Regions from separate parts of the Leptolyngbya sp. KIOST-1 genome, predicted to be linked through region 1. Evidence: riboswitches for the same ligand, from Rfam matches in the RefSeq annotation. Region 1 holds a riboswitch; the other holds the start of a gene.
The links. A riboswitch is a leader RNA that binds a small molecule or an ion and turns the genes downstream of it on or off. The one in region 1 is predicted to bind cobalamin.
Positions count from the first base shown of each region.

Region 2: it holds a riboswitch for cobalamin, as region 1 does, so the genes downstream of both, NF78_RS27025 (hypothetical protein) here and NF78_RS23420 (HupE/UreJ family protein) in region 1, are expected to answer to the same signal.

Region 1 covers NZ_JQFA01000004.1:1,421,868-1,434,019, forward strand. The annotation lists gene NF78_RS23410 (serine/threonine-protein kinase) at 1-350, opposite strand, end outside; gene pheT (phenylalanine--tRNA ligase subunit beta) at 892-3,330, shown strand; gene NF78_RS23420 (HupE/UreJ family protein) at 3,327-4,007, opposite strand; cobalamin riboswitch at 4,029-4,237, opposite strand; gene NF78_RS23425 (ABC1 kinase family protein) at 4,472-6,118, shown strand; gene NF78_RS23430 (HNH endonuclease) at 6,132-6,599, opposite strand; gene NF78_RS23435 (hypothetical protein) at 6,599-6,832, opposite strand; gene NF78_RS23440 (FAD-binding domain-containing protein) at 6,943-8,373, opposite strand; gene NF78_RS31495 (hypothetical protein) at 8,512-8,676, shown strand; gene NF78_RS23445 (DUF4278 domain-containing protein) at 8,871-9,056, shown strand; gene NF78_RS23450 (ferredoxin) at 9,526-9,825, shown strand; gene NF78_RS23455 (inorganic diphosphatase) at 9,985-10,494, opposite strand; gene NF78_RS23460 (helix-turn-helix domain-containing protein) at 11,587-11,991, opposite strand; gene NF78_RS23465 (FAD-dependent oxidoreductase) at 12,141-12,152, shown strand, end outside.
Region 2 covers NZ_JQFA01000005.1:178,859-191,010, reverse strand. The annotation lists gene NF78_RS27075 (hypothetical protein) at 1-235, opposite strand, end outside; gene NF78_RS27070 (CBS domain-containing protein) at 346-3,168, opposite strand; gene psbZ (photosystem II reaction center protein PsbZ) at 3,329-3,517, shown strand; gene ribH (6,7-dimethyl-8-ribityllumazine synthase) at 3,531-4,106, shown strand; tRNA gene NF78_RS27055 (tRNA-Gly) at 4,207-4,278, shown strand; gene NF78_RS27050 (adenylate/guanylate cyclase domain-containing protein) at 4,413-6,206, opposite strand; gene NF78_RS27045 (MarC family protein) at 6,533-7,204, shown strand; gene NF78_RS27040 (pyridoxal-phosphate-dependent aminotransferase family protein) at 7,271-8,419, opposite strand; gene NF78_RS27035 (ureidoglycolate lyase) at 8,817-9,323, shown strand; gene NF78_RS27030 (DUF1636 domain-containing protein) at 9,462-9,845, opposite strand; gene NF78_RS27025 (hypothetical protein) at 9,921-10,358, opposite strand; cobalamin riboswitch at 10,467-10,671, opposite strand; gene NF78_RS27020 (hypothetical protein) at 10,734-11,042, opposite strand; gene NF78_RS27015 (aminopeptidase P N-terminal domain-containing protein) at 11,338-12,152, shown strand, end outside.

The DNA of each region.
Region 1 (12,152 bases):
TGGACCAGAAAGAACTCCTGCCCGCTTTCAAAATAGTCAAGCAGGCGGGGCAGCTGCGGGTGGTTGCCAATCATGCCAAGAATCTTGGCTTCCCGCTTAAATAAGTCGCGGGCCATGTCCAAAATGTGGGGAGCCTCGGCCGAGGGGCGTAGCTGCTTGATGACACAGGGCGGTTTGCCTGGCAGCATTTCGTCACGGGCCAGGAACGTGGCGCCAAAGCCGCCCCGTCCCAGGGCCCGAATCATCCGGTAGCGGCCCCGCAACAGTAGCTCTGCCCCACAGTTTTGACAGTGACTGACGGTGGGGGGATTCTTGGGCTTTAAACAGTCGGGGTTGATGCAGTAGCTCATGCGGCCCAGAATGGTTGATATCTAGACGTAGTCCGAAGACGACGCCTGGGGTTAAGTTAACCAGCAGCGGGGCAGTTGAATGGGGAGCCACAATGCCGAAAATACGGGAATTGTGAGGGCCGACCCCATGCGGTAATGCCACATTACCCCAATTGTTCCCTCTTTCCGAGGGGGGTTATAGCATTCATCCACAGGGATATATACTTCGGCCCCAAATCGCGCTCAAATGTAAAAAGTCGATGAACCCTGATCCCCATCTGCAATTGTGCGGCAGGGGCAGTGCACCCGTAGGGCGTATCCTCAAATCGGGCCCAACACCTTATTACTATTAGCGCTGCCACGCTCAACCCCAAAAACAGGCCAGGGGCGACGACCGCTGATCTCAGGGGGATGAGAAGTTACTTGGTGACAGCCCCTAGAAACCCGCCTGCAGACCTTGAGATCAAGGCGGCCCTTGGGTAGATGCAAGGCCCACGGGGTAGAATGTTTGGGCAATCCACTACAGCGTGCTGGCTTTTCCAGCCGTCCCATCAGCCCCACCATGCGCATATCTCTCAACTGGCTCAACGAATACGTCGATGTTCAGCTCTCTCCCCAGGAGCTAGCCGATGCCCTGACCATGGCGGGCTTTGAGGTAGAGGACATTGAAGACAGACGCGCCTGGGCCGATGGCGTAGTGGTCGGTCGAGTGGTAGAACGCACCCCGCACCCCGATGCCGACAAACTCAGCGTTTGTGTGGTGGATATCGGCCAGGCCGATAGGTCAACTATAGTGTGTGGCGCGGCCAATGTGCGCGCCGATATTTTTGTAGCGGTGGCCACGGTCAATACCTATCTGCCGGTGGTCGATCTCACTATCAAGCCGCGCAAACTGCGGGGTGTGCCCTCCGAGGGGATGATCTGCTCCCTGGCGGAACTGGGGCTGGCCAAGGATTCTGAAGGCATTCACATTTTTGAGGCCGAGGGGCTGGAGCTGGGGCAGGACGTGCGCCCGCTGCTGGGACTGGATGACGTGGTTTTAGATGTCACCTCTACCGCCAACCGGGCCGACGCCCTTAGCATGGTGGGGATTGCCCGTGAAGTGGCGGCGATCACCGGAGCGACCCTGCGTCTGCCTGGGACTGAGGCGACCAAAATTCCCCACGGCAGCACCGCGCCCGCCATTGCCCTGACCGATGAAAAAGCCTGCCCGATCTACATTGGCACGGTGCTGGAGCGGATTGCCCTGGGGCCGTCCCCCCAGTGGCTGCAGCAGCGCCTGATGGCTGCGGGCACTCGACCTATCAATAATGTGGTGGATATCACCAACTATGTGCTGCTGGAGTGGGGGCAGCCGCTGCACGCCTTCGATCGCGATCGCCTGCTGACCACGGGTGATGGGCTGACCCTGGGCGTCCGCTACGCCCAGCCTGGCGAGACCCTGGTCACCCTCGACAGTCAGACGCGGCAGCTCCAGCCCGAGACACTGCTGATTACCGCCAACGATCAGCCCGTAGCCCTAGCCGGGGTGATGGGCGGCGAAGCCACCGAGGTGCACGATGGCACCCAGGCCATTTTGCTGGAGGCGGCTTGCTTTGATGCGGCGGCAATTCGCAAGTCGGCCCGGAGCCAGGGGTTACGCACCGAGGCCTCGGCCCGCTACGAGCGCGGCGTCAACCCGGCGGAGCTGGGGCTGGCCTGCGATCGCGCCCTCCAGTTGCTGCAGGAGCTGACCGGGGCTACTGTGGTGGCCCAAACCGTGGGCACGACCGCCCTCGGGGCCGCCATTCCCGAGCGGGTGCTGACTCTGCGCCTGGCCCGGGTGACCCAGCTGCTGGGCCAGGTGGTCAATCTGGGGGACACCCCCCAGGCGTTGCCGCCCGACACCATTCAGCAGCTGCTGGTAACCCTGGGCTGCCGGGTGGCCCCCACCGACGATCCGGGGGTGTGGGCCGTGACGGTGCCCGCCTTCCGCTACCGCGACCTGGAGCGCGAGGTCGATCTCATCGAAGAAATTGCCCGCCTCTACGGCTACAATCACTTTGCCGACACCCTGCCCCAGAAGGCGGTGGGCGGCTATCTGTCGGTGGAGGCCGCCCTGCGCCGCCGCCTGCGGGAGGCCTGTCGCGCGGCGGGGCTGACCGAGCTGCTGCACTACTCGCTGACCAAACCTATCAGCGATCGTCAGGTCACTCTGGCCAACCCCCTTTTCCCAGAATACTCAGCCCTGCGGCAGGACCTGATCGACGGGCTGATCGATGCCTATGCGTTTAACCTCAACCAGGGCAATGGCCCCCTCCACGGCTTTGAGACCGGCCACATTTTCTGGCAGGACGAGGACGGCATCCACGAAGCCGAAGCGGTGGGCGGCATTGTCGGCGGCGACGGGAGATCGAGCCAGTGGGTGACCAGCGGTCAGCCCCAGCCGCTCACCTGGTACGAAGCCAAGGGAATTTTAGATAGCGTGTTCCATCGGCTGGGGCTGGCGGTGGACTACCGCGCCGATCGTACCGACCCGCGCTTTCACCCCGGCCGCACGGCGTCGCTGTGGGTGCGGGGGCGGCTGGAGCTGGGTCGCTTTGGTCAGCTCCATCCCCAGCTGCGCCAGCAGCGTCAGCTGCCCGCCGAGGTGTATGTATTTCAGCTCAACTGGTTGGCCCTGGCCACCTGCCTGGTGCCGGTGTTGCAAAAGTCGGTCAGGTTTGCCCCCTACTCGACCTTCCCGGCCAGCGATCGCGACCTGGCCTTCTACGCTCCCCTGGCGGTGTCGGTGGCCGACCTGACCACCGCCATGACCAAAGCCGGGGGCAAGCTGCTGGAGTCGGTGGCCCTGTTTGATGAGTACCGGGGCACATCCGTCCCCGAGGGCCAGCGCAGTCTCGCCTTTCGCCTGATCTATCGCTCCCAGGAGCAGACCCTCACCGACGATGCCGTCGATCCGGTCCACCAGAAGGTGCGGGCCGCCCTGGAGAAGCAGTTTGGCGTCACCCTGCGCAGTTAGGCAGGCAGCACGGTTTCCAGCAGCGCCGTGGCCAGAAACGCAGCACCAATGCCGCAGATCACCAGACCAGCGGGCTGGATGGAAACGGCACTGGTTCGCTGGGTGAGCTGTCGCCCAACCCAAAAGGCCGCGATCGCGATCGCCAGCTGAATTGCTGTAAAGCCGATTAAATAGGCCACCAGCGGCATGGTCTGAGCCCCAAAAATGGCCTCGCCGTAGGCAAAGCCGTGGAAAAGCCCCGCGATCGCCGCCAGCCCCGCCAGCCCAGCACTCTGGGGCCGGTCTTTGCGAGCCAGCAGCAGACCAAAGCCCAGCACCGACCCGGCGATGATGGGTTCAGCCATCGGTAGGGTGATCTCAGCCAGGTGCAGGCCCGTGCCCACCATGGCGGTCAGCACAAAAACCACGGGGATGGCGATGCCCCAGGCGCTGACCGCCGCCAGCAGCCCCAGCGCCACCACAAAGGCCAGGTGGTCAAAGCCAATTACCGGGTGCCCCAACCCTGACAGAAACCCCTCGACAGCGGTGGTGGGCACCTGCCCCCCGGTTGGGTGGTGGGCCAGACCGGGCCGCGGCAGCAGCAGCAGGGCGGCGATCCCACCCACCAGGCCCTGACCGATCAGCGGTGAGCGGAAGGCAGCCCTGATGAACCCCAGGGCAGACATGCAATTATTCATCCGTACCTCGCAGACGAAACTAGAACTACAGCGGCGATCGGCGGGCATTCTGGCTCGGTCAACTTTGGATTGGTGATTTTGGATTTTGGCGCAGTAGTTTGTCAGCCAAAATCGACCATCTAAAAGCCAAAATTTCCTCACAGCTGCGGGACAGCGGCAGGCTTGCACTGCACTTTCCCCGTTACCTCCGGTGGCTGATCCCCACCGGAACCGACAGCGCCCAAGCATCATAACACCGGGGGAAGGTCGCCCCGCCGTTGGTTTATCAATAGTGACCTTGGGCGAATTGAGGGGATGGTGCGGCTCGAACCGCCCTATCGACGGACAAAGCCTTAACGGGATTGCGTTAGCATCAATCTGTCCAGGGACGCACAAGGCCAGGGACGCACAAGGCCAGGGACGCACAAGGGACGAAGCCTTAATGGGATTGCGTTAGCATCGATCTATCGGTATCTCGGTTAACAATGGTTTCATCGTCTCGTTTGGCCCGGCAAAGAGAAATTGTCGAAGTCGTGCTGAGCCACGGCTGGGACTACATGCGACGGCTGCTGGTCGGCGGCCAGGCCGATGAGCCCGAGCTACCGCCCCCGGCCGTGCTGCGCAACATTTTGACTGACCTGGGGCCGGTGTACGTCAAGCTGGGGCAGCTGTTGAGCACCCGCCCCGACCTCATGCCCCCGGCCTACATTGAGGAACTCAGCAGCCTCCAGAGCACAGTTCCAGCTGTAGACCCCAAAGAAATCGAAATTCACATTCGCCAGTCCCTCGCGGCTGCCCCAGAGGAGCTGTTTGAGCGGCTTGAGTACCACGCGATCGCCGCAGGTTCGATCGCCCAAACCCACAAGGCGGTGCTCAAGGATGGTCGCCAGGTAGCGCTCAAGGTGCAACGCCCCGGCATTGAGCGCCAGGTCGATCGCGACATGACGTTGATTCGCGACATTGCCAGGCTGGTGTCGGCTACCCAGTTTGGCCAGCGCTACAACGTAGTCGAACTGGCCGAAGAATTTGCCGATGCCCTCAACGCCGAACTCGACTTCACCACCGAGGCTACCTATACCGATCAGCTGCGGCTCAACCTATCCAAAAGCGCCTGGTACGATGCTGGAAAGCTCATCGTGCCGGAGATCTACTGGGAACTCACCAACTCCAAAATTATGGCGATGGAGTGGCTGGAGGGCACTCCCCTGCTCAAGGCCGACCTGCGGGCCGAAGATGTCCACAGCAACAGCCTGGGACTACGAGCCCAGGCCACAACGTTGCTGTTTCGAGCCTTCTTTAAGCAGTATTTCGTCGATGGCTTCTTTCACGCCGACCCTCACCCCGGCAACATTTTTTACTTAGAAGACGGTCGCTTGGCCCTGCTGGACTGCGGCATGATGGGCCATATGGATCCACGTACCCGCACAACCATGACGGAGATGGTGCTGGCCATTGTCAATTGCGACGCCCAGCGCTGTGCCCAGCTCACTTTGCAGCTGGCCGAACCTCTCAAGCCCGTGAACCTGGCTCGGCTGGAGAGCGACTACACTCGCCTGCTGGGTCGCTATTACGGCCTCAGCCTAGAGCAGATCAACACCGCCGAAATTTTTGGCGAAATTTTGGCGGCAGGCATTCGCAACAACCTGCGCTGGCCTGCCAATGTGGGGCTATTTACCAAATCGCTGGCCAACCTGGAGGGGGCGGCTCGCCAGTTTAACCCCGGTGTGAACCTGATCGACGAAGTGCGCCCGCTGATGGCTGATTTGTTCCGGCAGCAGCTGGTCGGTGACGATCCGCTGCTGGCGCTGCTGCGCACGGGGTTAGAGTTTCGCAACCTGTCGCTCAGTTCACCGCGCCAGGTGGGCTTTTTGCTCGATCGCCTCAGCTCTGAGCAGCTCACCCTAAACCTCAAGATTCAGGGGGTGGACGACCTGCGGCGCAGCCTCGATGAGGCCTCTACGCGGCAGTCGTTTAGCATTGTGGTGGCCGCTTTAATCGTGGGAGCGGCGATCGTGGCTACGGGCCGCCAGTCGCCCCAGGGGCAGATTCTCAGCATTGTTTTATTCGCGGCGGCTAGCTTCTTTGGCCTGTGGTTGCTGTTTAGCATTGTGCGCCCCAGGCGGCGACGGTAGCGATCGCCGCTGTTTAGAGTTTTGTATCTACTAGCTGACGCGGATCGGTCGATGGAGGATGCCATCCAGCCTGCACCCACAGGGCACGAGCTTCTAGAATGGGGCGATCGCCAGTGTAGCGATTATCGTTGACGTCGAGGCGATCGCAGGTCGCCCTACCAACCGCTGTGACTCCGTAAATTTGGATGCCATCCGCGCTCCAAATAAAATGGTCAGCCCAGTTTTGCTGGCGGGGATGAAACAGAGGCAGCATAGCCAAGGTTTCGCGATCGCGTCCCACAATGAAGTTATAGCGGCGTTGGTTGCAGCGGCTACAGGCTAACGCCAGGTTATGTAAATCATCTGAACCACCCAGTGATCGGGGATAGATGTGGTCAATGGTGAAACGGGCAGTACTAATTTTTTCGGGAGAGTGGCAGTACTCACAAAGGCGGTTAGCCCGCTGGCGCACCTGTTGTTTGAGCGCTGACGAGATGGGCATTACTGAGCCAGCAGCAGGGAGTTAAGGTAAGTGAATAAACGATCAAGCTCGTTGATAGAGGCAAGTTCGTTCGCCTCTTCAGTGGTGAGAACACCCAACTTATTTCTCTCAAGCAAATCTTCTAGCCGATTTTGAAGGGCATCGGTGAACCTAAAGAATCGCAAGTTATCGACGGTTTCTACCGTAATGCCGGTTTCCAGAACTGATTGAGGACTAACGACAACTTGGATCATAGGTGGGTAAACGCAGAAATATTGACTCGATCTGAGTTTTGCCTTTGTTCTATCTTAGCCAGGGTAGAGAGTTTAAAGTTTGGAGGCAAAAAGCCGGTTAAACCCTTTCCCTAGCCCTTCTGGGCTTTGTACTTATCCTTAAACAGGGCCTGCTGGGTTTTGTGGTCGACAATGGGGGCTGGGTAGTCGCCGCGATCGCCCGCCGCAATCTTCCCTGTCACGAGGGCTCCGGTATCTAATGACCTGAGTTCGGGCACCCACTGGCGAATGTATTCGGCCTCCGCGTCATACTTTTGGGCCTGGCTGGCGGGGTTAAAAATGCGCAGCGGTTTGGGGTCCATGCCGCTGGAGGCGCTCCACTGCCAGCCGCCGTTGTTGGCCGACAGATCGCCATCCACCAGGTGCTGCATGAAGTACTTCTCGCCCCACTGCCAGTTGACGATCAGGTCCTTGGTCAAAAAGCTGGCCACAATCATGCGGCAGCGGTTGTGCATCCAGCCAATCTCGTTGAGCTGACGCATGGCGGCATCGACGATGGGGTAGCCGGTGCGGCCCTCGCACCAGGCGGCAAAGTGGTCTTCGTTGTTGACCCAGGGAAAGTCTTTGAGGGGCGATCGGTAGGGACCATCGGCCAGCTCCGGGAAGAAATACATCACGTGCTGATAAAACTCTCGCCAGGCCAGTTCCTGCTGCCAGGTTTGCACGTTGTCGCGGGTTTCGTCGCTGCGGCAGCGACCGTAGGCGGCATCGGCGGCTGCCCACACGGTGCGAATGCCCACCGCCCCAAATTTGAGCGCCGCGCTGAGGCGTGAGGTGCCATCTACAAAGGGAAAGTCGCGCTGCTCATCGTAGGCGGCAATGGCGCGATCGTCATCGCAAAAGGCCTCCAGCCGCTCCAGTGCCCCCTGCTCCCCAGGCTCTACCGGAAACCCATTCTGCCAGCTAAAGCCCAGATTGGCGGCGTTGGGCAACTCGATGCAGCCAACCGCCGCCGCCGCTTTTTTTTGCCTGGCGTTCAGGGGTTGCAGCCCTTTGGGCTCCGGCAGTGGAGCCGCCTTAGCCCGCTTGATCCAGTTGCGCCAGAAGGGCGTGTAGACGGTGTAGGGATCCCCCGCCCCGGTGCGGACATCCCCCGGTGCGTGCAGCAGCTGATCCCAAAAAGTGGTGTGAAATTCAATACCGGCTTCCTTGAGCGCCTGGGCCACACAGGTATCCCGTTGGCGCGAGTAAGGCTCTACATCGCGGTTCCAGTAGATGGCATCGGCTTCCAGGGCCAGGGCCAGGGCCGGAACTTTTTGGCGTGGGTCGCCCTGGAGAATCAACAGCTGCCCGCCCGCCTCGGCATAGGCGGTCCGGAGCGCCTCCAGGCAGCCCACCATGTAGGCCACCCGGGCTGGGGCCACATCACCGTTTTGCAGAATGCCGGGATCTAGACAGAAGACGCCCACCACCTGAGGGGTGCGATCGCGCGCCGTCGTCAGACCCACATTATCGCCCAGGCGCAGATCGCGGCGGTGCCAGAACAACACTAAGTCGGCCATAGATGCAGCCCCAACAACCCCACACAAACGGCTCTAGTCAACGAATATTCAGTATAACGACATTGGCAATTGGGGTTGGGCAGCTTCTATCATGGGGCTGATTCTGTCCGCCAGTCGAGCTTATTGAGGAGAACAACCATGCTGCAAAACAAGCAAATCATCATGCGCACCTTCAACGGCTACCTGGACTTTTTAGCCGAAAGCCAGCCCTCAATCGCTCCCGAAACTGCCTGCCAGGTAGCCGCAATGCTGACCCAGGCCGAATTTAACCTTCAGCTCGCCGAAAACAGCCGCAAGGCCTAGGGACGTCATGCCCCTCTGTATTAAGCAACGTCAAAAATCGTTGCTGGAGCGATCGCCCCCCTTGAGAACCAAATTTTCACAAACTAAACTGTAAATATAGCTACAGTTTGCTCAGCAAGTTTGCCAATTTTCGTGCAACCAGGCTGAGGGTAGCGTCGCAGACGTATCGATACCCTTGACGTGGAGTTTGTGTTATGAAGCTGTCCTACCGTGGTGCCCAGTACGAAATGCAGCTGCCCCAGGTGCAAAGCGATAGTGTAGAAACCGTTGGCACCTATCGAGGGGCCCCGGCAACCTGGCGTCACCTGAACCGCCACAGGAGCCATCACCATGAGGTGGAAATGACTTACCGTGGCGTGAAATATAGCCAATCGGTCTAGGGCCTGTCATCCATTCTGGCCAATACCCCATTGTCATGGTCAATAGGGATGATTGATGACAGCCCCTGAGGCGATTCCTTTGCTATCTCCGCTGGGGGCGAGCTGACTGTCAGCCCGCCCTTTTTTGGGGCTGGAAAAAGTTGCCCCAGGAGGTCGCTCAGGCGAGAAAATACCTGGGCCGCCGCCTGAAGAGAGCGTTTGAGTCAAATTACTACGCAGCGACCATACCTGTGGCTACTACCTATCGTTTAGGATCCTGAAACCCATAAGCAAACCAATCCAATACCAATCGGTTTGATTACGAATCCCGTTCAGCCAAGCCGCAAAAAGGCAAGACAGGCTTCAGGTTTTCCCGTAGTATCAAGATTGTGTTAGATCTACTCACGGCAAGTCCTGGAAACCTTATCCCAAGGCTGTTCCGTGGGTTATAGATCGACGTAGAATCTGTATTTGACGAGAGGATAGCACCATGGCAACCTATAAGGTTACGCTGATCAACGAGGCTGAAGGGCTCAACCAAACCATCGACGTTGACGACGATACCTATATTCTTGACGCCGCCGAAGAACAGGGCCTCGACCTGCCCTACTCCTGCCGGGCTGGGGCTTGCTCCACCTGCGCCGGTAAAATCACCGCTGGTACTGTCGATCAATCCGATCAGTCCTTCCTGGATGACGATCAGATTGGTGCCGGGTACGTGTTGACCTGTGTTGCCTACCCCACCTCTGACTGCACCATCTTGACCCACCAGGAAGAAGAACTCTACTAAATCGTTGGCTGTTCCTGCTGCGGGCCACACCGTTCGTCGACACCCAGCGGGAATAGGTTTCTAACCTGAGTTTTTCCAGCAAAAAGGGCGATGCTTAAACCAAAAGCATCGCCCTTTTTTAGTGCTTTGAGTTGGCAGGTGACGCCGGGAGTCGCTGCGCTACTTAGCTGCAGCGACGCACTGTTCGACCAGGGCCGCTACTTTATCGACATTTTGCCAGCCCAGAATCTCAGTCACTTTCTTTTCCAGGTTTTTGTAGGAGCGGAAAAATTCGGCAATCTCGTCCAGGCGGTGGGGTGCGACATCATCCAGCGACTTGACGTGGGAGTAGCGGGGGTCCTCAGCGGGTACGCAGAGAATTTTCTCATCGCGATCGCCGCCGTCGATCATTTCCAGCATGCCGATGGGCCGAGCCGCAATCACGCATCCCGGAAAGGTAGGCTCATCCATCAGCACCATGCCATCAAGGGGATCGCCGTCGTCAGCCAGGGTGTTGGGCACAAAGCCATAGTCGTAGGGGTACTTTACCGACGAAAACAGCACCCGATCGAGAATAAATGCGTTTAGCTCTTTGTCGAATTCGTACTTATTTTTGCTGCCGCCAACAATTTCGACCAGCACATTCAGCAGTCCAGGCTCGGGCTGGGCTGGAATCCGGGATAGGTCCACAACGATACTCCAAGGAATAGTAAATTGACATTACAGAGTAGGCTACATGGCTGGAGCACTATTGCATACCAGGGCGTACCAAAGGGCACGGCGGCTTGGCTCCAGCAGGTGCCCTTCCGACATAGTATTCTACGGGGCAGCGACCCCTTTTCCGCAAGGTTTTGCCCGCTTAGGGCGCGTCATCAACTCTGGCAAACAAGTCTTCACTACCAGCGCCGCCACGCCCGGCCCCAAACCCAGGCAGAGGTTGTAACCCCTGACGCTTACACCTTCAGCGGTTAATGAAACACAGCCCCTGGCCTTTGGGCGGGGGCTGTGTTTTAAGGCACGACTCTAGACAGTCTCAGACCCTGGATAAATTCCTGGGCTCGCTCGTACCCTGGCTGGGGACCACAGCTGCGGATCGGAACTGTCTTAACGCCCTGCCGAAGTCGGAGCTGCAAAGGCAGGCGGCTGTTCTAGGTTGGCTGTAGCTGATGAAAAGTGGGCCACCATAAACAGCGGCAACGTCAGGGTTAGTACCGCAATTAATACGCCCAATACACTGGATGACGGACTGGGAGGTTCCCCCGGAGGGGTGTCAGGTTGACTGGCAGAATCCATACATTAATCACAGAAATCAGCAAGGGATAAACGCTTGAGGTTGGGGCATAGCCGCCAAAGCCCAAACAATCCCACATATCCAACCCTCGGGGCAGACCTCGGCTGAGGCCACCGCTATCGTGCGCTCATCATGGACGAGATTATCGACGACATCGAGGTGGAAAACGGTTCCATCAAAACCTTATGCAAGGTTATAGCAATCAATCCATGACATTGATCATCCCCAGGACTTAACTTGGGATAGTTTTAGCGTACAGGGTTTAAACCAATCCTAAATCTAGCATTCCCGACCGTGGGCAGAAATTACGGATATTACGCTGGGGTGAGGGGATGGGTGGGCGAGTGGATGGGTGGGCGAGTGGATGGGTGGGCGAGGGGATGGGTGGGCGAGTCGGTGAGTTGGTGAGGGGATGAGTTGGCGTACCTGATTATCACTCTCCACAATCACCCGCCTACCCACCTACCCGCCTACCCGCCTACCCACCCGCTTTACTTCCCTTGCCCCTCCAGCAGTGCGCGGATTGCCCGCAGTTCTTGCAGCATCTGCCGCATCAGCTCGTGGGTGAGGGTTTCGGCGGGGGGCTGAACCTGAATAGTGGGATGCAGACCCAGGACTTCTTCGGCAAATCGACGCACCTCCTGGGGCCTGAACTCCAGGGGCGCATCCTTGTCCCGGCGGATTTCGGGGTTGAGCTTGGTTTGGTCGTAGGGGGGGTTGAGAATGTCGGGATGGGTGTTGGCATAGCGGTACACCGAGGCCCGCGATCGATTGAGGAACTTTTGCACCTCATCTACCGACAGCAGCGGGGGGGGCTTGGCTGCCGCTGAGCTACCGGGCGTGGGGTAGGATGATGGGTCGGAGGAGGGATCAGCAAAGCTCGGGTCGGGGGTCATAGGGCCAGGTACAGCAAATCTGTGGCTACTTTATCAGGTTCGTCTGGACTCCAGCGAGGTCTGTAACAGAGCATGCCAAAGGACGATCGGGCTGGGAAAGGTGTGCTAAAACCGTGGCTATATAAATTTTGAGTAGGGCAGGAACTGGGGTGAAGGGCGAT
Region 2 (12,152 bases), on a different contig from region 1:
GGGGTAGGGCTCCGTGGTTCAACCCATTGACCCGATCGAGGTACCGATAAAACGCCTCGCGCTCCAGGGCGTCGGGCAGGTTCTCTGGGCTGCGGCTGCCCAGCACCCGCAGCCGAATCCACTGCCCTCTCGACACATCCATTGCCAGGTACACGGGGCCAATGGTGTCGTCCGCTACCCAGGCGTCGATCACGTAGGTACCATTCTTGAGGGCGGTGCCCACGGCTAGGGTCATAACATCTCGAAGCGGTCCAGTTCTTTGCCACTTTAACCCGTTCTCAACCGGTTCAGGGCTCAGTGTGCCACTATCTTGCCCCCTGCCGCCTATCGCCTGCCGGGAACCGTTTACCCCCGGGGATAGTGCAGGGCCAGAAAGGCTTCGGCCTCGGTTACCGTGGCAATGTCACCGTTGAGCTGGGCGGCAAACAGGGCCTCTAGCATGGGCCGAAACTCCGGCCCTGGCCGGTAACCCAGGGCTTTGAGGCGGTTGCCGTCGACTAAGGCCGGGGCGACAGACCACTGCCTCAGGTGCCGCCAGATCGCCGGACCCAGGCGGCGGGGATGGCGGGCGCTGGCCAGCAGCAGGGTGGCGGTATCGGCCTGATCGAACGCGGCATAGAGCTGGCTGGGGGTAGGGTTGGTGGCCACCAGGGCCTGCCAGCGGTGTTCTCGCTCGTCGAGGTGGGCAAGGCGCTCCAGGCTGCGATCGCTCAAATGCAGATCGGCGGCCAGGGGCGATCGCGCCTCGGCGGGCACCGCCGCCAGCAGTCCCTCCAGCCGCAGCAGCCAGGGAGGGCCGACCTCGGCCCAGTCGAACTGCTCCAGCCAGCGGCTGAGGCGGCGCAGCTGCTGCCACAGGACTGAGGTCATGGCCAGATCGTCGTGCAGGCAGCGCAGGGCCTGGAGCTGGTCGAGCAGGGTCAGGGCCGCCTGCCAGTAGGGGGCTTCGAGGATGTACTTCAGCTCGTTTTTTAGCCGCGCCTGGAGGGCGGGGGCGCGCCTGACCTGGCGCTGCATTTGGGTGTAGGCTCCGCTGGCCAGGGCGTGGTGAATGTAGCCCTCGGTCTGGGGGTCAAGGCTGAACCCCAGGCGCACCGCAAACCGAACGGCGCGGTAGATCCGGGTGGGGTCCTCAATAAAGCTGTTGGCGTGCAGAACCCGAATCACGCCCTGCTGCAGGTCCACCAGGCCGCCAAAGTAGTCGAGCAGTTGCCCCGACCCAGGCTGGGTCAGCCGCAGCGCCAGGGCGTTGATCGTGAAGTCGCGGCGGTACAGGTCCTGCTGAATGGAGCTGGCCTCCACCTCGGGGTTGGCCGCCGGGTAGGGGTAAAACTCGGTGCGGGCCGTGGCAATGTCGATCATCAGCCCGGCCAGGCTGTGGTCCAGATCTTTGCGCCACACCAGCGACGCCGTCTGAAACCGCCCGTGCACCTGCACATCGACCTCGGGGAAGTGCTGCTCGATCGCGGCGGCCAGCTCCACACCAGCGCCTGCCTGAACCGGGTTAAGGCCGCCGTCGACCACCAGATCGAGATCGGGCAGGACGGTTGCGGTGCGATCGCTACAGATCAGCAAATCGCGCACCGCACCGCCCACCAGGTAGAGGTGCCAGCCCCGCTCCTGGGCGGCGGCGGCAATCTGCCGCAGAACCTGGTGCAGCGCAGGGGACAGACTGGTCTCCAAAATATGCTGCAGGGTGGCCGCCGTGGGGCGGGTCGGCAGCGCCTGGGCAGTGGCAAACGCCGACTCCTGGTGCAGGTGGCGCAGCAGATCGGTGCGGGTGACAATGCCGACCAGTGCCCCCTGGCGCAGCACCGGCAGCCGACCGACGTCGTAGGTCACCATCAGGTGCTCGATCTCGTTGAGGGGAGTGTCAGGGGCGATGGTCTTCAGGTTGGTGGCCATGTAGCCCTTCACCGGGGCGTGGCTAAAGCCGTGGTGGAGGGCCAGGTCCAGATCGCGGCGGGAGATTACCCCCACCAGGCGATCGCCTTCGTCCACCACCGACAGCCCGGAATGGCCGTAGCGCAACAGAATGCGCTGGGCCTCGCGAATGGTCGTGTCGGGACGAATGGTCCGTACCGGCGACGACATCAGGTCGCGGGCGGTGGGTTGGGGGGGGAGCTGCGATCGCGCCCGCTCCAGCAAGCGCTGCATCACGGCCTCCGGCTCAGCCGTAGTCAGCGACGCCGAAGCCGCCGTGGGATGGCCGCCGCCGCCCAACGGGGTCAGCAGCGCCCCCCAGTCCAGGCGATCGCCCAGGCCACTCCCGGAGCGAGCAATCAGGGTCAGCTTTTGAGGGACGGGTTCTGCAAAGGCGCGATCGCCTGGCGCGCCTTCCCCCTGGTCCGCCGCCGCCAGTTTGGTGCTAGAAGTCGCGCTCGAATAGTAGGCCCCAAACAGCAGGGCGTCGGCTTCGGCCAGCGACATCAGCCGCTCGGCCAAACCCGAGAGCCCTGGCAGGTAGCGATCGACTGGGATCAGCACCCAGGCCAGGCGCTGGCCCTCCACTGTCTCCACCTGAAGCGCTGCCAGCACCGCAGTCAGCAGATCCTGCAGGGTCGGGCTCAGCCCCGGCTCCACAAAATCGGCCATCACCGCCAGGCTGGCCCCGTGACCCATCAGCCAGGCCAGCGCGGCGGCATCGCGGGCGGTGGCGGTCTCATACAGCAGCGAACCCGTATCCACATGAATGCCCAGGGCCATCACCGTCGCCTCGGCCACAGTGGGCTCAATGCCCCGCTGCTGTAGCGCTTCTACCACCAGCGTCGTTGCGGCCCCTACCGCCTCAATCGTTTTTTCCTCAGCTTGCACCAGGGCCGCTGTGCCATCAGGCTCCTTGTTAGCGGGATCCTCGGCGGTGGGATGGTGGTCGTATACGGTGATGGGTACCTGATTTTTGACGGCCTGGGCAATCCAGCCTGCCGCCGGGCCAAACCGCTCCGGCTGCTGGGCATCGACCAGGGTCAGGTGGTGAATGTGGCTGGGGTCTACGGCCCGCCGCTCAATCAGCGGGTACTCGTCGCGGTGGAGGGCCAAAAACCGCTGCACCGTGGGGTGACTGCCCCCGGTTAACACGATTCGCCGTCCCGGCTGCAGGCGGGCCAGCCCCACGGCGGCCCCCAGGGTGTCAAAGTCGGCGGTGGTGTGGCAGAGCACTAGGTCCATAGGTTGGGGTCGTATCTTTTGAAACCGTACTTTTCCCAGGGGCCTCTTTCTGATAGCGTACTGGTTAGGGTAGTGTGGCTGCTAACCTGGTTCTGGGCTATTTGCCGGGTTGCTTACCGCCGTCTCCGCTGCTGTGTTTGAGAGAGCTAAAGATAAACCAATGGTAATTCTGTTTCAACTCGCGCTGTTTGCCCTGGTGCTGATGTCATTTGTGCTGGTGGTGTATGTGCCGGTGGCCTACGCCTCTCCCCAGGACTGGGACCAGTCCAAGAAACTGATCCTGTTTGGCTCCATTATCTGGGGTGTGCTGGTGGTTGTCGTCGGCGGCCTCAACTACTTTGTGGTGTAGATACTAATTTTTTATGGCGGTATTTGAAGGCACGTTAGTTTCCACAGGGTCTCCCCGGTTTGCCATTGTGCTGGGCCGATTCAACGATTTAGTCACAGGCAAACTGCTGGAGGGCTGTCAGGACTGCCTCAAGCGCCACGGCATCGACGTTAGCCCCGAGGGTACTCAGGTGGACTACGCCTGGGTACCGGGCAGTTTTGAGATTCCGCTGGTAGCTCGCCAACTGGCGCTCAGCGGGCGCTACAACGCCATTATCTGCCTGGGGGCCGTCATTCGCGGCTCTACTCCCCACTTTGACTATGTGGCGGCAGAGGTGGCCAAGGGCGTCGCCGCCGCTGGATTTCAAACCGGGGTACCGATCATCTTTGGGGTACTCACCACCGACACCCTGCAGCAGGCCCTGGAGCGGGCGGGCATCAAGGCTAACCACGGCTGGGACTACGCCATGAGCGCCCTGGAAATGGCCAGCCTGATGGGGCAGATTCACTCGGTGATGGGCAGCGGTGCCGCCAATGGTGCGGCTCGCCTGGGGCCTGGGGTGGCGGTAACGGCACAGCCGGTGATTGGCCCAGAATCGGGCTCGGCCTAGACTCAAAAAAATCCAAAAGGATGTTGACATAGTCACCGTTTTTTGAGATTCTAGGTAAAGTCAAAACCAGCGAACGAACACCTCCGACTCTGGTTTTTATGCGGGTATAGCTCAGTGGTAGAGCGTCACCTTGCCAAGGTGAATGTCGCGCGTTCGAATCGCGTTACCCGCTTATTAAAGCTTAGTGCCATCATTTTTTAGATTCGGCTCAACGCTATCTTATCTTCCTGATACAGCCGGGACGGTTATTCCTGTAGGGGACGGCGTTAATTCAAACTCAGGCTAACCCAGGCTGAAGGGGCTAGCCTAAGTGACCGTGGGCAGTTCGGTGCTGCCAGAAGCAGCGTTTACGGTCTTTAGCGGGCAAAACAGGGAGTCGGGACGGTGTCCGCGCAGCCAGTAGGTTTCCATCTCGCCCCGGCCCTTGACGGCAATACAGCCGCGTTTTTCGAGCCGATAGTTGTCCTTGAGTCTTTCGTAGGTGGCGGCGGTCACCTGAATCTGGCCCGGCTCGCTCGACGACTCCATGCGGCTGGCCACGTTGACGGCATCGCCCCAGAGGTCGTAGATAAACTTTTTGGTGCCAATCACCCCGGCGACCACCACCCCGGTGTTGATGCCAATACGAATTTCGATTGGCTCTCCCGATTCCGCCTTAAATGAGGCCGTCACCTGCTGCATGGCCAGGGCCATTTCAGCGATCGCCTCGGCATGGTCGTCCTTGGGCGTGGGCAGTCCAGCGGCCACCATATAGGCATCGCCGATGGTCTTGATTTTCTCTAGCCCCAGCTGCTCGGCCAGGCTGTCGAAGGCGGAGAAAATTTGGTTGAGCAGGTCGACCAGCCGAATGGGGGACATCCGGTTGGAGAGGCTGGTAAAGCCGACGATATCGGCAAAGAGAATGGTCACCTCGTCGAAGTGCTGCGGAATAGAGGCCTTGGTTTGCATGAGTTCCCCCGCGATCGGCGCGGGCAGAATGTTCAGCAGCAGCTGCTCGGCCTTTTGCTGTTCGGCGGTCAGTTTTTCACGGCTGATCTGCAGCTCCCCCAGCATGTCGTTGATCTGGTTACCCAGGTGGCTCAGCTCGTCGGTGCCCGGCACCGTCACCCGCTGGCTGAGGTCGTTGGAGCGACCAATCTGCTGGACCTGCTGGCTCAGCCCCAGCAGCCGTCGCAAAATAACGCGATCGAGCAGCAGCAGCATTCCGCCCGTAAACACCAGGCACGACCCCAGCAGTGACCAGCCCAGGTAGTGGCGGCTAACCTGCCCCTGGTAGTAGATCTCGCGGGGCAGTCGGACCTCCAGCAGGGCCTGGGGCTGGCCGTAGAGGTCGGGCCACAGCATGTAGCCAGCCAGGGTATCGGCGGATTGGGGTTGCACCAGGGTCGGGGCCGGGTCGGGCGCTTTCTCCAGGCTGGCGAGAATGGACTGAAGCCTGTCTGGCAGTTCGTTGGCGGCGATCGCAGATTCAGGCAGTGGGTGTAGATGTAAATTAAGGCGGGTGCGCAGAGCCAGGGATTCAACCACCGCCGGGCTCACGTAACGGCCCATCAGCAGGGCACCGCGGGCGGGCCCGGTGGCATCGCTGCGCAAAATCGGCTCCACGACCACCAGCATCAGCCGACCGTCGATAACGATTAGCCCCTCGTGGTGGGCGGCCAGGTGCTCAAACTGCACTAGCGGGCTGCCGGGGGTCAGCTGCGGCGGTAGATCGGGCGGCAGCGGCGAAAAAGCTCTGCTCTCGAAGTCATAGCTGGTGCCGTAGACAATCTCCCCCGTCGGGTCTACAAAGGCGACCAGATTGAGCTGCAAACTCTCGAAGGCGTATTTGCTGAGGTTGGACTCCACATAGTCAGGGTCACCGCTTCGAATGAAGGAGTAGGTATCATTCCAGGCAGCCCAGTCCTCCGTGAGACTCTGGAGTTGAGCCAGATCGCCCGCCATCACCTGGTTGACCCGCTGCAAGTTGCGCTCGGCGTCCTGCCGTTCGAGGCGGCCATAGCTGCGCTGCAAGATCATCGAAAAACTGCCAAACAAAATGGCCATCAGCCCCAGCAGGGGGAGGGTCGTCAGGAGCAGAGTTTTGTGACGCAGATTCATAGAGGGGGCGGGGGGTGGCACCCCTCAAAATTACCTGTATGTTGCCCAGCGTAGACCAGCGGGGCGACGTCCCTTACCAAGGCTTTCAAATTAATCGGTGTTGTTGGCTGTATTTGTAAGGCTGGCTGAGCTGTAGCGTTACCAAACTTAATTTCAAGCCAACGGAGCTGAGTTGGGCTGGGCAAACACCGTCAGGCCTCTGGCTTAGCTTCGCCGCTGCCCCTGCGCCAACCTCCTGCCTTGCATTGGGGTGACGCGATTCCAATTTGATTTGATGACCCATTCCAAAACGACGTTAAATTTTAGGAAATCTCCCAGTCGACCCCATGCCCTTCGTTTTGCCGCTGTTTGCCAAAGCCTTTTTTACGCTATTCGTGGTGATCGACCCGGTGGGGCTGACGCCCTTGTACCTGGCTCTGGTGAGCGATCGCACCGCAGCCGAGCAAACCCAGATCGCCACCCGAGCCGTGGTGGTGTCGGCCATCATTCTGCTGGGCTTTGGGCTCACGGGGGCCTACCTGCTGCACAACCTGGGCATTAGCCTGCAGGCCTTTCAAATAGCGGCAGGGTTTTTGCTGTTTAAAATTGCCCTCGACATGATCTTTGTGCACCAGGAGCGCGAAACCGAGGCCGAGGCCCAGGAGGCCGAGGTGCGGCAGGACGTGAGCGTCTTTCCCCTGGCGATTCCGCTGATTGCCGGGCCGGGCAGCCTGGCCAGTATTCTGGTGCTGTCGCGGGAGTCCACCAACTACTACCTGGGCCTCAGCGTGGTGCTGGCGGCAGCGGGGGTGGTCATTTTGTTGTGCTATGTCTTTTTGCTGCTGTCCCAGCCCCTGGGCAAGCTGCTGGGCCAGATTGGCATCAATGTGGTGACCCGGGTGCTGGGGGTGCTGCTGGCGGCGCTGGCGGTACAGTACATGCTCGATGGGTTGCTTAGCGTGCTGCAGTTGCCGCCCGCCCAGGCCTTTGGCCTCGACACCGAGTTGCCGAAATTGTAAAAGACAAGACCTCGGAGTTTTAGTCAAAACTCCGAGGTCTACACCGGCTTCTCAGCCAAGGGGGCTCTAGGCCAGCAGCACCTGCCCAGCGGCGTTGACCCCAGCGCCGGGGGTGAACTGGTCGTAGCCCAGGTGGGTGAGGGCAGCTTCCAGGCCGGCCACTGCGGTCAGAATGTCGCGATCGCACACAAAGCCCAGGTGCCCAATTCGAAAGATTTTGCCCTTGAGGTGGTCCTGGCCCCCGGCCAGGGCAATGTCAAACTGCTTTTTCATAATCGAGCGAATCTGCTCCGCTTCTACCCCCTGGGGCATGACAGCGGTGATCGCCGGGCTGGCACAGTCGTCGGCCCCAAACAGCGGCAGATTGAGGGCAGCCATGGCGGCGCGGGTGGCCCGCTTCTGGCGATCGTGACGGGCAAAGATAGCTTCCAGCCCCTCCTTCTGCATCATCTGTAGCGCTGCCTGGAGGGCAAAGAACAGGTTCACCGGCGGCGTGAAGGGCGTCGTGTTTTTGGCGGCCCCTTTGCTGTAGGGCTTCAGGTCCAGGTAAAACTTGGGCAGGGTCGCAGTTTCGTAGGCCTCCCACGCCTTGGCACTGACGCTGACAAAGGCCAGACCGGGCGGAATCATGTAGCCCTTCTGCGATCCGGAAGCGACCACGTCCAGCCCCCACGCATCTACCGGGACGGAGCAGGCCCCCAGACTGGTCACCGCATCGACCATGATCAGCGCACCGTGGGCTTTGACGTGGCGGTTGATGGTTTCCAGGTCGTTTAGCACCCCGGTGGAGGTTTCGCTGTGGGTGATGATCACCGCTTTGATGGCCTTGGCGGTGTCGGCCTCCAGCGCCGCTTTAAAGTCCTCCGGGTTCAGCGGCTTGCCCCACTCCGCGACGATCTCCTGGGTATCGAGGCCGTAGGCGCGGGCCACCTGGCCCCAGCGTTCGCCAAACTTACCGTTGTTGCCCACCAGCACTTTGTCGCCGGGGCTGAGAAAGTTGATGATGCCGGCTTCCATAGCCCCGGTGCCGCTGGCGGCCAGCACCAGCACATCGTTCTGGGTTTGGTGCAGCCACTTGAGGTTTTCGGTCACTTCGGCCATCAGGGCGCTAAACTCGCCGCTGCGGTGGCCCATGGGGTGCTTGGCCATGGCCATCAGCACCTGCTCGGGGACAGGGGTCGGCCCCGGAATCATCAGCATCAACTTGTTATCCATGGCTGCTACTACCCAACTCTGCGATCGAAGGAACAAACCTTCAGCTTATCAAGAAGGGTAAAGCCTGGGGCATTTCTTTGGCGTGTCGTAAGAACTGCCTATTGATGTAGCTCCTATTAGTTATCGTTTCATCGGTTATGCAGCGTTTTAACTTGCCAAAACCAACGGTCTATCACGGTTAATGCACTGCTGGTTAACTCGCTATATTGCTGCATAAGAGCGGCATGCTCTTGCGATCGCAGCCCTGTCTGCATCGCCATTAACCCCCCGCCGTTTGCCAGGAAAGCAGTGGGCTGATTCGCAAGGGGCGAAGATCGGGACGGCAAGCGGTTGGTTAGACTAGCAGGCAAGACAGGAGCCGGTTAGAGAAAGTAGGTTTGTTACACATCAACTGACAATGTCTCTCCCCCTTACGCTTCAACACCTGACGGTGCAGCCCATTACGCCAGAGGGCTTTGCCCCCTTTGGCCAGGTGATTTTCCCCAGCGCCGACGGTGCCCCTTTCGGCCCTGCCGACGCCCAACTCCAGCTCGATCGCGGCGTTCCCCGCTTTTACCTGATGATCCTGGAGGGCAGGGGCACCCGATTTCGCACCATTACCCGCCACCAGCGCTGCACCCAGTGCCTGGGGGCGCTGGAGGGCAGAGACTGGCTGATGGCGGTAGCCCCACCGGGAGCAGCGCAGCACCCCAATCCCCAGGACATTCGCGCTTTTCACATTCCCGGTCACTGCTTTATCAAGCTGGAGGTGGGCACCTGGCACGCGGGGCCATACTTTCGCCACCCCGCCGTCAGCTTCTACAACCTGGAGCTGAGCGATACGAACATCACGGATCACGATACGTGCAACCTGGGGCAGGTGTTTGGGCTGGAGTTTGAGATTGGTGGGCGGGTAAGTGAGTAGGTGGGTAGGCGGGGGGATGGGTAGATGAGTGGGTGGGCGGGTAGGTCAGCCTTTCCTACACATCTACACATCTACACATCTACACATCTACACATCTACACATCTACACATCCACTCACCCACTCACCCACTCACCCACTACCGCGCGATCGCTGCCTCCATCGCCAGGGGTGGCAGCACGTAGGCGGTGGCCTGCTTGATCGCAGGCGATCGCAGCCCGTAGGGCACCTTGCCTGTATCGGCCTGGGCGTACTGGTGGCAAAACTCGGCCAGGTCAGGGGCAGCCTGGCGGGGGGACAGGTCATTGAAGATAAACGTGAGCTTGCCGGGGGCGCTCAGGGCGGCATTGCAGGCGCGATCGCAGGCGGCCATGCAGCGCACAGGCTGCAGGTTGACTGTGCCGTCCTCCAGCTGAGGGGCTAGCTGGTCGATCAGGTGCTGGCCGCCGGTGGTGTTTTCAGCGCCAGCTTCGGCGGCGGGAAATTTACACAGGGCACAGACAAACAGAGTGGGTTGGGTCATAGTTGACAGGTTATGAAGAGAGAGACCATTGGGCAGCGCCAGCCATCGCGGTGGCGCGGGAGAGATAGGGACTGGTTAAGGCATTGGCACCGGGCTAAACTCGGCGGCGCGATGATTCAGCTGGTGAAAGCACTCCGGTGGGGGCACCGCCCACCCCTGCAAGCAGGTGATGTAGGGGGGCGAGTCGGCCAGCAGCAGCAACAGGGCGTCCTGAGCCGGGTCGTAGGTGACCAGGGCCTGGTCCAGTGGCTGTCGCTGATCGGGGTCTAGGCCCAACTCGCCCCAGCAGCGCTCTAGATGCGTCTCGCTGACAAAGCGAAGCGTATGGGATACGGCTACCCGTTCCCAGTCCACCGCTGCGGTAGCCTCTGCCACCTCGCACACCACCAGCCCCCGGCCCTGGGTCAAAAACCCCTGCCAGGCCGCGTGGCCAATGGCCAACCAGTACTCGCGAATAAACAGCGGCTGCCAGTCTCCCCAGCAGCCCTGCCACACACTTTTATGATTTCCCATGGCCTAACCTCTGAGCGGCTGGGCTGGGGAGATCGTCAACGGAAGCCCTGGACGCCAGTGCGCCAGGACAACTAAAACGCTATAGGCAGTCATCTGTACCTCGCAGATGGGAAAGGAACATCCATCGGCGGGCATTCTGACTTGCTCAACTTTGGACTTGCGATTTTAGACGCTGGCGTCACGTTCTACCAGAATCTAAAATTTGAGGCCTAAAATCAGCTCACAGCTGCGGGACAGTGGCAGATTCTCACTGCGCTTTCCCCGTTTCCTTCAGCGGCTGTTCCCCGCTGAAACCGACAGACCTGCATCCTAACACCTCAAGGTCAGGGCGATGGGCCGCTGGCGGAGATTCTTGACCTGGGACCGATCGCGGGGCTAGGGCGCCTGGCGGCGACGATAGGCCGCCATATAAACCACGTTGTCGCCAGCGCGGTGGTCACCGTGGGAGGCCACCAGCCCAGCGGCCTTGACCCGCTTGGCCAGGCCCACGGGCAGGGTAGACCCAGGCTCGGGGGGCACCCAGAGCTGTTTGAAGCTGACAATCAGCTCAGCGTCTGGGGCCCAGTCCTGCTGGCGCACCCAACAGCGATCGCGATCGCACCGGACAACTACAAAATCTGGCACGTGGTCATCCTGTCCCTTGAGACGAACCCGTGACCCTGGCCGAATTGTTAAGGAAGCCATAGCGCTGCACCTGAAATAGGCTAGCCGTTATAGACCTAACAATAGTTCATTTGAACTGATTTTTGAACAGGGTTTATAGAGAAGGTTAATTATGAATTCATTCTAAAAGATCTCGGGGAGGTTTGGGGTTAACGGGTAGTGCTCAGGGGTTAACGCTAGATTTAGGCAAGTCGCCGTCCCTACCCTCCAGCCGTGGTGCTCTGGCACCAGATTGCCCCACCCCAGATGGCTCCACTTCAGGCTGCCAGCCAGAAGCCATGGCAGACTAAAAAGATGTTGTTGGCTCCAGGTGTCTATGTCTGCACAGACTGCTCCACTACAGGCTACCCCACCGCTGGCCAGAGTGCTCCAGCGCCGCCGCGATCGCCTGGCCGAGCTACATCCAGGACCGGTGCTGCTGTGGTCGGGGCAGGCCGTAGCGCGCAACTTCCCCGCCAATGTCTACCCCTTTCGGGCCAGCAGTCACTTCCTCTACTTTGCCGGTCTGCCCCTGGCCAATGCGGCTATCCACCTGGAAGCGGGCCGACTGACTCTGTTTATGGATGACACGTCCCCCGAGGCGGCCCTGTGGCACGGGCCAACCCCCAGCCGGGACACCATTGCCGCCGAAATTGGGGCGGCGGCGGCATACCCCTACGACCAGGTGGACCGCTTCCGGGCAGAGGTGGCCCTGCTGCCCGCCCAGGCCAGCGCTGAGCCAGACCGCAGCCGGGCCCTGGTGGATGCCCTGGTGGCCCTGCGTCTGCACCACGACGATGGGGCGCTGGCCGAAATAAAACGCGCCGCCGCCGTGTCGGTAGCGGCCCACCGGGCGGGAATGGCCGCCACCCCCAGGGCCACTACCGGGGCCGAGGTGCGGGCCGCCATGGAGCAGGTAATAGTGGCCCGAGGCATGGCCTGCGCCTACAACAGCATTGTCACCGTCCACGGCGAAGTGCTGCACAACGAGCAGTACCACCATGCCCTGGCCGCCGGAGAGCTGCTGCTGGCCGACGTGGGGGCTGAAGCAGCCAGCGGCTGGGCCTCAGATATTACCCGCACCTGGCCGGTTTCAGGAAAATTTACCGCCCCCCAGCGGGATATTTACGACGTGGTGCTGGCCGCCCACGA